Regions from separate parts of the Mesorhizobium sp. PUT5 genome, predicted to be linked through region 1. Evidence: predicted binding sites of a transcription regulator. Region 1 holds the regulator's gene; each other region holds the start of a gene.
The links. The regulator PhoB, encoded in region 1, activates phosphate uptake and scavenging genes when phosphate is short. The targets are predictions, from matches to a motif close to TGTCATNNANCTGTCAT.

Region 1 (3,456 bases):
GGCCCACGCAGACGAGGACACGACCATGATGGAACATACCGTCGCCTCCTTCGACGAGGACCTGAAGCAGATCGGCGGCCTGATCCGCGGCATGGGCGAACTCGCCGGCACCATGGTGGCCGACGCCACGCGGGCGCTGACCCATTCCGACACCGCGCTGGCCCAGCGCGTCGTCTCCGACGATGCCGTCATGGATGCGCGCCAGCGCGAGCTGGATACGCGCGCCATCACCCTGATCGCCAAGCGCCAGCCGATGGCCCACGACCTGCGCGCGGTGATCGGCGCCATCCGCATGGCCGGCGACCTCGAGCGCATCGGCGACCTCGCCAAGAACATCGCCAAGCGGATCGACGCGGTCGGGCAGGGCGCCGTGCCGCGCGAGCTGTCGCATTCGATCGATTCCATGGCCGATCTCGTGCTGGCGCAGGTCGGCGGCGTGATCGAGGACTATGTGGCGGGCGACGCGCCGGCGCTTGCCCAGTTGCGCGACGACGACGAACGCATCGACGAGAAGTACACCTCCGTGTTCCGCGAGCTGTTGACCTATATGATGGAGGACCCGCGCAACATCACCGCCTGCACGCATCTTCTGTTCTGCGCCAAGAATTTGGAGCGCATCGGCGACCATGTCACCAACATCGCCGAGAATGCCTATTATGTGCTGACGGGCGAGCAACTGCCGCCGAACCGGCCGAAGCTCGACGAGACGGCCATGTCGGTGCCGGCGAGCTGAGACGCGAGGACGGAGAGGCGCATGATCGCACCACGCATCATGGTGGTGGAGGACGAGGAGCCGCTTGGCGTCCTGCTCCGCTACAATCTGGAATCGGAAGGCTATCAGGTCGAGGTGGTGACGCGCGGCGACGAGGCGGAGATCCGGCTCCAGGAGCACGTGCCGGACCTTCTGGTGCTCGACTGGATGGTGCCGGCCGTCTCCGGCATCGAATTGTGCCGCCGGCTGCGCATGCGGCCCCAGACCGAGCGGCTGCCGGTCATCATGCTGACGGCGCGCGGCGAGGAAAGCGACCGCGTGCGCGGCCTGTCCACCGGCGCCGACGACTATCTGGTCAAGCCCTTCTCGATGCCGGAGTTCATGGCGCGGGTGAAGGCGCTGCTGCGCCGCGCCAAGCCCGAAGTGCTCTCGTCCGTGCTGAAGGTCGGCGACATCATGCTCGACCGCGAGCAGCACCGCGTCTACCGCAAGAAGAGCGAGATCAGGCTCGGGCCGACCGAATTCCGCCTGCTGGAGTTCATGATGCAGCATCCGGGGCGCGTCTTTTCGCGGGCGCAACTGCTCGACAATGTCTGGGGCGAGACGATCTACATCGACGAGCGCACGGTGGACGTGCATGTCGGACGGTTGCGCAAGGCGGTCAATGACGGCCGGCTGCCCGACGTCATCCGCACCATCCGCGGCGCAGGCTACGCCATAAAGGAAGACTGAGGGGCTGTTCGCGCCGCTTCGCCCGTTGCCGGGCCCGGGGCCGGGCCGGGCGCGAAGATCTCGTTGTCCACGAAGGTCAGCGCGCGCATGGCGCACCCTTCGCGGATCAGCGCCAGCTCGTCCGGCTCGGTGTCGAAGGAGATCGATTCCGAATGCTGGCCGCCCGCCGTCTGGGCGATCGCCCGGCGCAGGGCCGGCTCGATGAGGTCGAAGGCGCGCGCGCCGACGCCCACCATGGTGACGGGCGCCGGGTCGATCAGCGCGAACAGGTTGCCCAGGCCGAATCCCAGCGCCGTGCCGGCCTTGCGGTAGGCCTCGCGTTCCGGCCCGTCCGCCGCGCGCGCCCGCTGCGCCAGCGCCAGCATGTCCGCCTCGGCGATGTCGGCGGCCGGCGGCGTGTCCTCGCCCAGGCCATGGGCGTTGCGCCAGATCGCGTAGTTGCCGGCATAGGCCTCCACGCAGCCGCGCCGTCCGCAGCGGCACAGCGCGCCGCCCGGGCGGTGGATCATGTGGCCGAACTCGCCGCCGGAGGAATGGGTGCCGGCGAACAGTTCGCCGTTGAGCACGATGCCCATGCCGATGCCGTGCGACAAAAGCATGGCGATGAAGTCGTGCCTATAGCGGTCGGTGCCGCGCCAGCGCAGCGCCACGGCCATCATGTTGCAGTCGTTCTCGATCGTGGTCGGAATGCCGAAGGCCGTCTCCAGCGCGTCGGCGAGGGCGATGTCGGTGTGCGGCGTGATCGGCGACCACAGCATGGTGCGGGCGTGCGAATCCGTGATGCCCTGCACCGCCAGCGCGATGCGCAGCACCCGCCTGCCGGAAAGCGCCGGGTCGCCGAGATGCCGGCGCATGATCGCGACGCATTCGCCCACCAGTTCCTCGCGCGGCAGGGCCAGCGTGTCCAGCCGCCGCTGTTCCTCGGAAATGATGCTGCCGGCGTAGTCGATGACGGCGACGGCCAGGAAATTCAGCGACAGCACCGCGGTGACCACGGCCGCGGCCGCCGCATCCAGCTCCAGCCCGATCTGGGGCCGGCCGCGCTTCAGCGGCGCGGGGCCGCTGCCGCGCTGGACGAGGATTCCCTCGCCGATGAGGTCGGAGGAGATCGCCGAGATCGTCGAGTTGCTCAGGCCTGTGATCGAGGCGATCTCGGTGCGCGACGGCTCGCCGCTGCGCCGAACGGCCCCTATCACCATGGCGCGGTTGCGCCGGCGAAGATCGTCATGGCGGATGCCCACCGTCATTGCCTTACCGTCTCCTTGGCCGCGCCCCTGATCCACCAGGGCTGCCGGCGCCGGAGCGAAATAGTGGCAGAAGCAGGCCGTGCTGTCATACATTATTTCGAGACTCGAAAAAAAATTCGCGACATTGTGAACCCCGTTGACAGGCCGCCCGGCTTGCGTCACACTTTTTTCGAAGCTCGAAAAAAAGAGCTTTGGCGTGGACCCGGGATCGGAAGCCCCGGGCCGGTTCACAGGCGCCTTGGGCGCAGGGAGGAAATCATGAGGAAATTCACTGCCGCCATACTTGCCGGCGCGGCGATGTCGCTGACGCTGGTTTCCGTCGCCGAGGCCAAGGACAAGGTCATCGGCGTTTCGTGGTCCAACTTCCAGGAGGAGCGCTGGAAGACCGACGAGGCCGCGATGAAGAAGGCCATCGAGGCCGCCGGCGACAAATACATCTCCGCCGACGCGCAGTCATCCGCCGCCAAGCAGCTTACGGATGTCGAGAGCCTGATCGGGCAGGGCGCCAACGCGCTCATCATCCTGGCGCAGGACGCCTCGGCGATCGGGCCTGCCGTGCAGAAGGCGCTGGACGAGGGCATCCCGGTGGTCGGATATGACCGCCTGATCGAGAACAAGGACGTCTTCTACCTGACCTTCGACAACAAGGAGGTCGGCCGCCTGCAGGCCAAGGGCGTCTTCGCCGTCAAGCCGGAAGGCAATTACGCCTTCATCAAGGGCTCCTCCGCCGACCCGAATGCCGACTTCCTGTTCTCCGGCCAGATG
Region 2 (3,456 bases), 200 kb from region 1:
CAATCGGAGTGGCGATGCGGCACGCCCAGCGGCAGGTCCGCCACGGCCCGGATATGCTGCTCGAACTGGGAGACCGCGCAGGCGGCCTCGGTCCAGTGGCCGGAATTGTGGACGCGGGGGGCCATCTCGTTGACCAGCAGCGAGCCGTCGCCCAGCACGAAGAATTCCACGCCGATGACGCCGACATAGTCGAGCGCCTCCAGGATGCCGCGCGCCGCGTCCTGCGCCGCCGCGGCGGTTGCGGGCGCGATGTCCGCCGGCACCGTGGATGTGTGCAGGATGCCGTCGCGATGAACGTTGTTCGCGGGATCATAGGCGCGGAAGGAACCATCGGCGCCGCGCGCGGCGATGACGGAGATCTCGCGCTCGAACGGAACCAACTCCTCCAGGATCAGCGGCACCCCGCCCATGGCGGCCCAGGTGCCGGAAAGATCGCCGCCCACGGCATTGCGGAACAGGCGCTGGCCCTTGCCGTCATAGCCCATCCGGCGCGTCTTCAGCACGCCGTTGCCATGGTAGCGCGAAAGCGCGGTAGCGAGCTGTTCGTCATTGTCGACGGGGCTGGAATGCGCGGTCGGTATGCCGATGCCGTTGAGGAACTGTTTTTCGACGACGCGGTCCTGGGCCACTTCCAGCGCCTGCGGCGGCGGAAACACGGGAACCAGGGCGGCCAGCGCGTTGGCGGCCGCCACCGGCACGTTCTCGAATTCGTAGGTCACCACCGCCGAGGATTCGGCCAGCTCGGCGAGCGCGGCCGTGTCGTCATAGGCCGCCACGATCTGCCGGCTGGCCACCTGGGCCGCCGGGCAGCCGGACTGCGGCTCCAGGATGATGGTGCGATAGCCGAGCCGCGCGGCCGCCATCGCCAGCATGCGGCCGAGCTGGCCGCCGCCGATGATGCCGATGACCGAGCCGGGCGCGAGCGGTGCCGTCATGACGACCCCGCCGGTGCATCCGTTGCCGGTTCGAGCGCCACCCGCGCCGTCTGCGCCGCGCGCCAGGCGTCGAGGCGGGCGGCCAGCGCGTCGTCGCCGAGCGCCAGCACGGCCGCGGCCAGCAGCGCGGCATTGGCCGCGCCGGCCTTGCCGATGGCCAGCGTGCCGACGGGGACGCCGGCCGGCATCTGCACGATGGAATAAAGCGAATCCTGGCCGGAAAGCGCCTTCGATTCCACCGGCACGCCGAACACGGGCAGCGGCGTCATCGCCGCCGTCATGCCCGGGAGATGGGCGGCGCCGCCGGCGCCGGCGATGATGACCTTGTAGCCGGCGGCCTTGGCGCCCCGGGCGAAGTCGTAGAGCCGCTCAGGCGTGCGGTGAGCCGAGACGATCAGGCTGCGGTGCGGGATGCCCAGCGCCTCCAGCGTCTCGGCGGCGTGACGCATGGTGGTCCAGTCGGACTGGCTGCCCATGATGATGGCGACGTCGGCGCTCTCTTGCAATGGCGCGCTCCTGCGAGGCGGGGAAGGCCGCGCCTTAGCTCAAAACGCCGGGGCGGGCAAGGACGGGGATAAGGCGGGCGGTGCGGGTGTTCAGGCGATGATATCGGGAATGATGCGGTCCTCCAGCGCCTGGAGCCGGTCTTTCAACAGCAGCTTCTTCTTCTTCATGCGCTGAATCTGCAACGGGTCGCACCCGGTCGCCACCATGGCGTTGATGGCGGCGTCGAAGTCGGCATGCTCCTGCTTCAAACGCGCGAATTCGAGGCGAATCTCGGCCTGTTCCTGTTCCGACATGTCCACCGTTCTGCGAATCTCGTCGCCCGAAGACGCACCCGGACGGGCGGCCGGCGCCCACGGCCGGTGCGCAGCCCTTACCACATTTCTTGCCGCCGGGGAATGCTACCAAGCATCATTCGACATCCTCGTTCTTTGGTGGCAAAGTGTCATGCAGCCGTCACGGAGACGGGCCTGCGGTGGATCCTGCCGGGGCGGTTGCAATCGAGGAAACCATGAAAGGGAGAACCAATCATGTCTCTTGCATCCCATCTTGAGGAGCTGCAGAGGAAGCACGGCGCCATCGAGCGCGAGATCGATGAAGCGATGCTGCATCCTTCGATGGACGATCTGGAGATCGCCAACCTTAAGCGACGCAAGCTGGCTATCAAGGACGAGATTGAGAAACTGAGGGCGCAGCCCACGGCTCATTGAACCTTCATCGCCTCCCAGGCGCGGACAGGGCATTCCGGCGGTGTAGCCGCCGGAGTGCGGGTCGGCGTAGCGCAATTCCATAAAGCGATGCGGCTTCGGCCGTCATGCAACATGCGTTGCGGCCGACCCGCGGCACCGTTCATGCGCGCCGGTTGCGGCGCGCGTGGCCCGCGCCGGATGCCGCTATGACAGCATGCGCCATTGACAAGGCGGCTGCTGTCGGCCACCTCATGCGCGGACCTTTCGATAAGAGGCACCGGCATGACCGGGTATTTTTCCTCCCCCTTTCCGCGCCGCGCCAGCGTCGGCGTCGATGTCGGCGGCGTGATCGTCGGCGGTACCGCGCCGGTCGTGGTGCAGTCGATGACCAACACGGACACGGCCGACGTCGATGCCACCGTGCGGCAGGTGGCGGCGCTGTCGCGCGCCGGCTCCGAGATCGTGCGCATCACGGTGGACCGCGATGAAAGCGCCGCCGCCGTGCCGAAGATCCGCGAGCGGCTGGAGCGGCTGGGCGTCCACGTGCCGCTGGTGGGCGATTTCCACTATATCGGCCACAAGCTCCTGGCCGACCATCCGGCCTGCGCCCGGGCGCTGGCGAAATATCGCATCAACCCCGGCAATGTCGGCTTCAAGGACAAGAAGGACAGGCAGTTCGCCGACATCGTCGAGATGGCGATCCGGCACGACAAGCCGGTGCGCATCGGCGTCAACTGGGGCTCGCTCGACCAGGAACTGCTGACGAAGCTGATGGACGAGAACCAGGCCAACGGCTCGCCGATGACCGCGCAGCAAGTGACGCGCGAGGCGATCGTGCAGTCGGCCATCCTCTCGGCCGAAATGGCGGAGGAAATCGGTCTCGCGCGGGACAAGATCATCCTGTCGGCCAAGGTCAGCGGGGTGCAGGACCTGATCGCCGTCTATACCGAGCTTGCCGAGCGCTCGAACCACGCGCTGCATCTCGGCCTCACCGAGGCCGGCATGGGCTCCAAGGGCATCGTCGCCTCGTCGGCGGCCATGGGCATATTGCTGCAGCAGGGCATCGGCGACACGATCCGCATCTCGCTGACGCCCGAGCCGGGCGGCGACCGCACGCGCGAGGTGCAGGTGGCGCAGGAACTGCTCCAGACCATGGGGTTCCGCCAGTTCGTGCCGATCGTGGCGGCTTGCCCGGGCTGCGGGCGCACCACCTCCACCGTCTTCCAGGAACTGGCCCAGTCGATCCAGGAGGACATCCGCAGGAACATGCCGGTCTGGCGCGAAAAATATCCGGGCGTGGAGCAGCTCAAGGTGGCGGTGATGGGCTG
Region 3 (3,456 bases), 2.2 Mb from region 1:
CTTATCGCGATTTTTTTACTCGCCCCTAAAGCCGCGCGAAAAGGCCCCGGTCCGCTGGAGCCGGGGCCTTCTCTTCCGGGTGGCTAAGGATGTACGGCCGTAGGCCGTTCAGATGGCGATCTTGCCACCGCCCTGCCTGGTGATGGCGACCACGGCGGGCCGCACAGGCATGTCCGGCTTGAAGTCCGGCCAACGGGTGGACAGGTCTTCGTAATAGGAAGGCCGGCCGAATGCTTCCCAGTCCGGGCCGCCGTCGCCCGGATGCTGGACGGCGACGAAGGCGGTCTCGTCATCCGGCGTGAAAAGCGGGCCGCACATTTCCGCCCCGACCGGCACGCGGAAGAAGAGCTTGGACGTCGCGCGCGCGCCGCCCTCGGTGTCGACCGCCCAAAGGCCGTCCGTGCGGCCGGTTTCCTTGGCATTGTTGCCGTCGGTGGCGACCCAGAGCCGGCCGGCCGAATCGACCGCGCAATTGTCGGGCATGCCGAACCAGCCGCTCGCGGTGGTGTCGGTGGAGAAGGAAGCGCCGACATCGGCCACGGACGGATCACCGCATTTCAGCAGGATCTCCCACTTGCCCCTGGCAGCGGCGAAATCGCCTTCATCCTCGGCGATCTCGATGATGTGGCCGAAGGCGTTCCTGGCACGCGGATTGGCCGCGTCCACCTGATCGTCCTTGCGCTTGGTGTTGTTGGTCAGCATGACATAGACCTTGCCGTTGACGCCGTTCGGCTGGACGTCCTCCGGCCGGTCCATCTTGGTGGCGCCGAGCAGATCTGCCGCGCGGCGGGTCTCGATCAGGACGTCCGCCTGGCTGTCGAAGCCGTTTTCGGCCGTCAGCGGGCCCTGGCCGAATACGACGGGCAGCCATTCCACCGCGCCGTCCTCGGAGAACCTGGCGACATAAAGGGTGCCGTCGTCCAGCAGATCCATGTTGGCGGCGCGATTGTCCGGGTCGAACCTGCCGGCCGTGACGAACTTGTAGACATAGTCGAAGCGCTCGTCGTCACCGAGATAGAAGACCACGCGCCCGTCCCTGGAAACGATGGATTCGGCGCCCTCATGCTTGAAGCGGCCGAGCGCGGTGCGCTTCTTCGGCATCGAGGTCGGGTCGTCGACGTCCACCTCCACGATCCAGCCGAAGCGGTTCGGCTCGTTGGGCTCCTTGGACAGGTCGAAGCGATCGTAGTGCGCGCCCCACTCGTAGGCGCCTTCCGGAACGCCGTAGCGCTTGTAGTTGGCCGCCTCCTTGTGGCCCTCGGGCAGCGAGCCATTGAAATAGCCGTGGAAGTTCTCTTCCGCCATGACATAGGTGCCCCAGGGCGTGACGCCGCCGGCGCAATTGTTGAGCGTGCCGATCACCCTGGTCCCCGAAGCATCGGCGTTGGTCTTGACACGGTCGTGCCCGGCGACCGGCCCCGAAAGCTCCATCTCCGTGTTGGCAGTGATGCGGCGGTTCAGCTTGCCGTCGCGCACCACCTTCCACTTGCCGCCTTCCTTGCGGATCTCGACCACGGTGCCGCCATGCGCGGCCATCTCGACATCGACCTGTTCCTTGCTGAGCGGCGCAAGCTCCAGGTCCTTCTTGCCGTCCTTGTCCACCACCTTCACGATGCCGGGGAACATCAGGTGCGGGTTCGTATACTCGTGATTGACAACGAGGAGGCCGTGCTCTGCCGAACCCTCGATCGGGATATAGCCGACATAGTCGTTGTTGTAGCCGAACTGTTTCGACTGGGCCTCTGCCGCCTGGCTCGCCGGATCGAACTCCGGAGCGTCGGAGAACAGCGGATCGCCCCAGCGCAGCAGCACGTCGGCGTCATAGCCGGCAGCGACGTGATGCTTGTCGTCGATGCCCGCCTCGACCTCGTCGAAGACGAAGGCGGACCCATTGTCGGCGCGTGCTTTCTCGGCCGAGAGCAGCGCAACCGGGCCGACGGTGGCCGCTATCGCCGACACGGCGAGCGAGCCCTGGAGGAAGCCCCGGCGAGAAAAGCGCGCGGCAATGATCTCGCCCATCGTGCGGTTTTCGGTGGCATTGCTGCCCGGGCCGTCGCTTTCTTCGAGCAGGCTGGTGCGGAAATGGGCGTGCTGCATCTCGTCGGACATGGCTGGATCTCCATCTGGCTGGCATTTCGAGCCTGTCCGTAGAGGCCGCCCGTAACAGGTTGATGACGAGGCCGCCGCCTCCCGTGGATGAAGGAGGCGCGCCGCATCGAGCCGCACAACTTGCCTTCCGCCCGAAACGCGTGGCGGCGCGGGAAAGGGCCAAAGAAAAAGGGGCCGCGAGGGCCCCTTCCTGTCGTGGTGCTGAAGATAGCGATTATGCCGCTTCGGCTTCCTCGTTGCCGCCTTCGGCCTCAAGCCGGGCGCGGTCGGCCGCACCCTTTGCCGAGGTGTCGCGGTCGACGAACTCGATCACCGCCAGCGGGGCGTTGTCGCCGTGGCGGAAGCCCGCCTTCATGATGCGCAGGTAGCCGCCGTTGCGGGTGGCGTAGCGCGGCGCGAGCGTGTCGAACAGGCGCTTGACCACCGACTCGTTGCCGATCTGGGCGATGACCTGACGGCGGGCGTGCAGGTCGCCGCGCTTGCCGAGGGTGACGAGCTTCTCGACGATCGGACGCAGGTCCTTCGCCTTCGGCAGGGTGGTGACGATCTGCTCATGCTCGATGAGCGAGACGGCGAGGTTGGCGAACATCGCCTTGCGGTGGCTGGAACTGCGGGAAAACCGGCGGCCTTTGAAACCGTGGCGCATGGCTCTTTTCCTTCTTTAGCTTGTCAAGAGGCCACGGCCTCTGATGGTTTTCCGCATGGCCGTCGGACCGGCGCGCCGGTCCTTGGCACCATGCTCTATTCAGGTTCAGTACTGGTCTTCGTAGCGCTTGGCGAGATCTTCGATGTTCTCCGGCGGCCAATCCGGCACTTCCATGCCGAGGTGCAGGCCCATGGCCGCCAGCACTTCCTTGATCTCGTTCAGCGACTTGCGGCCGAAGTTCGGGGTGCGCAGCATCTCGGCTTCGGTCTTCTGGATCAAGTCGCCGATATAGACGATGTTGTCGTTCTTCAGGCAGTTGGCCGAACGCACCGAAAGCTCCAGCTCGTCCACCTTCTTGAGCAGCGCCGGGTTGAAGGCAAGCTCGGTGACGGCCTCGGCCGCGGCTTCCTTCTGGGGCTCCTCGAAGTTGACGAACAGGCCGAGCTGGTCCTGCAGGATACGGGCGGCAAAAGCCACCGCATCCTCGCCGGAGATCGAACCGTCGGTCTCGATGGCCATGGTCAGCTTGTCATAGTCGAGAACCTGGCCCTCGCGGGTGTTCTCGACCTTGTAGGAGACCTTCTTGACCGGCGAGTAGAGCGAGTCGACCGGGATGAGACCGATCGGCGCGTCCTCGGCACGGTTGCGCTCCGCCGGCACGTAGCCCTTGCCGGTGTCGACCGTGAACTCCATGCGGATCT

Region 2: the regulator PhoB is predicted to act here: its motif matches at 1,883-1,899, upstream of ACTDI4_RS20470 (YdcH family protein).
Region 3: the regulator PhoB is predicted to act here: its motif matches at 2,161-2,177, upstream of ACTDI4_RS10690 (PhoX family protein).

What each region holds. Positions count from the first base shown of each region.
Region 1 covers NZ_JBQOSO010000003.1:4,076,117-4,079,572, reverse strand. The annotation lists gene phoU (phosphate signaling complex protein PhoU) at 26-733, shown strand; gene phoB (phosphate regulon transcriptional regulator PhoB) at 755-1,444, shown strand; gene ACTDI4_RS21425 (ROK family protein) at 1,423-2,691, opposite strand; gene xylF (D-xylose ABC transporter substrate-binding protein) at 2,950-3,456, shown strand, end outside.
Region 2 covers NZ_JBQOSO010000003.1:3,871,463-3,874,918, reverse strand. The annotation lists gene ACTDI4_RS20485 (5-(carboxyamino)imidazole ribonucleotide synthase) at 1-935, opposite strand, end outside; gene purE (5-(carboxyamino)imidazole ribonucleotide mutase) at 932-1,411, opposite strand; gene ACTDI4_RS20475 (YdcH family protein) at 1,532-1,735, opposite strand; gene ACTDI4_RS20470 (YdcH family protein) at 1,970-2,149, shown strand; gene ispG (flavodoxin-dependent (E)-4-hydroxy-3-methylbut-2-enyl-diphosphate synthase) at 2,411-3,456, shown strand, end outside.
Region 3 covers NZ_JBQOSO010000003.1:1,893,315-1,896,770, reverse strand. The annotation lists gene ACTDI4_RS10690 (PhoX family protein) at 109-2,109, opposite strand; gene rplQ (50S ribosomal protein L17) at 2,324-2,755, opposite strand; gene ACTDI4_RS10680 (DNA-directed RNA polymerase subunit alpha) at 2,861-3,456, opposite strand, start outside.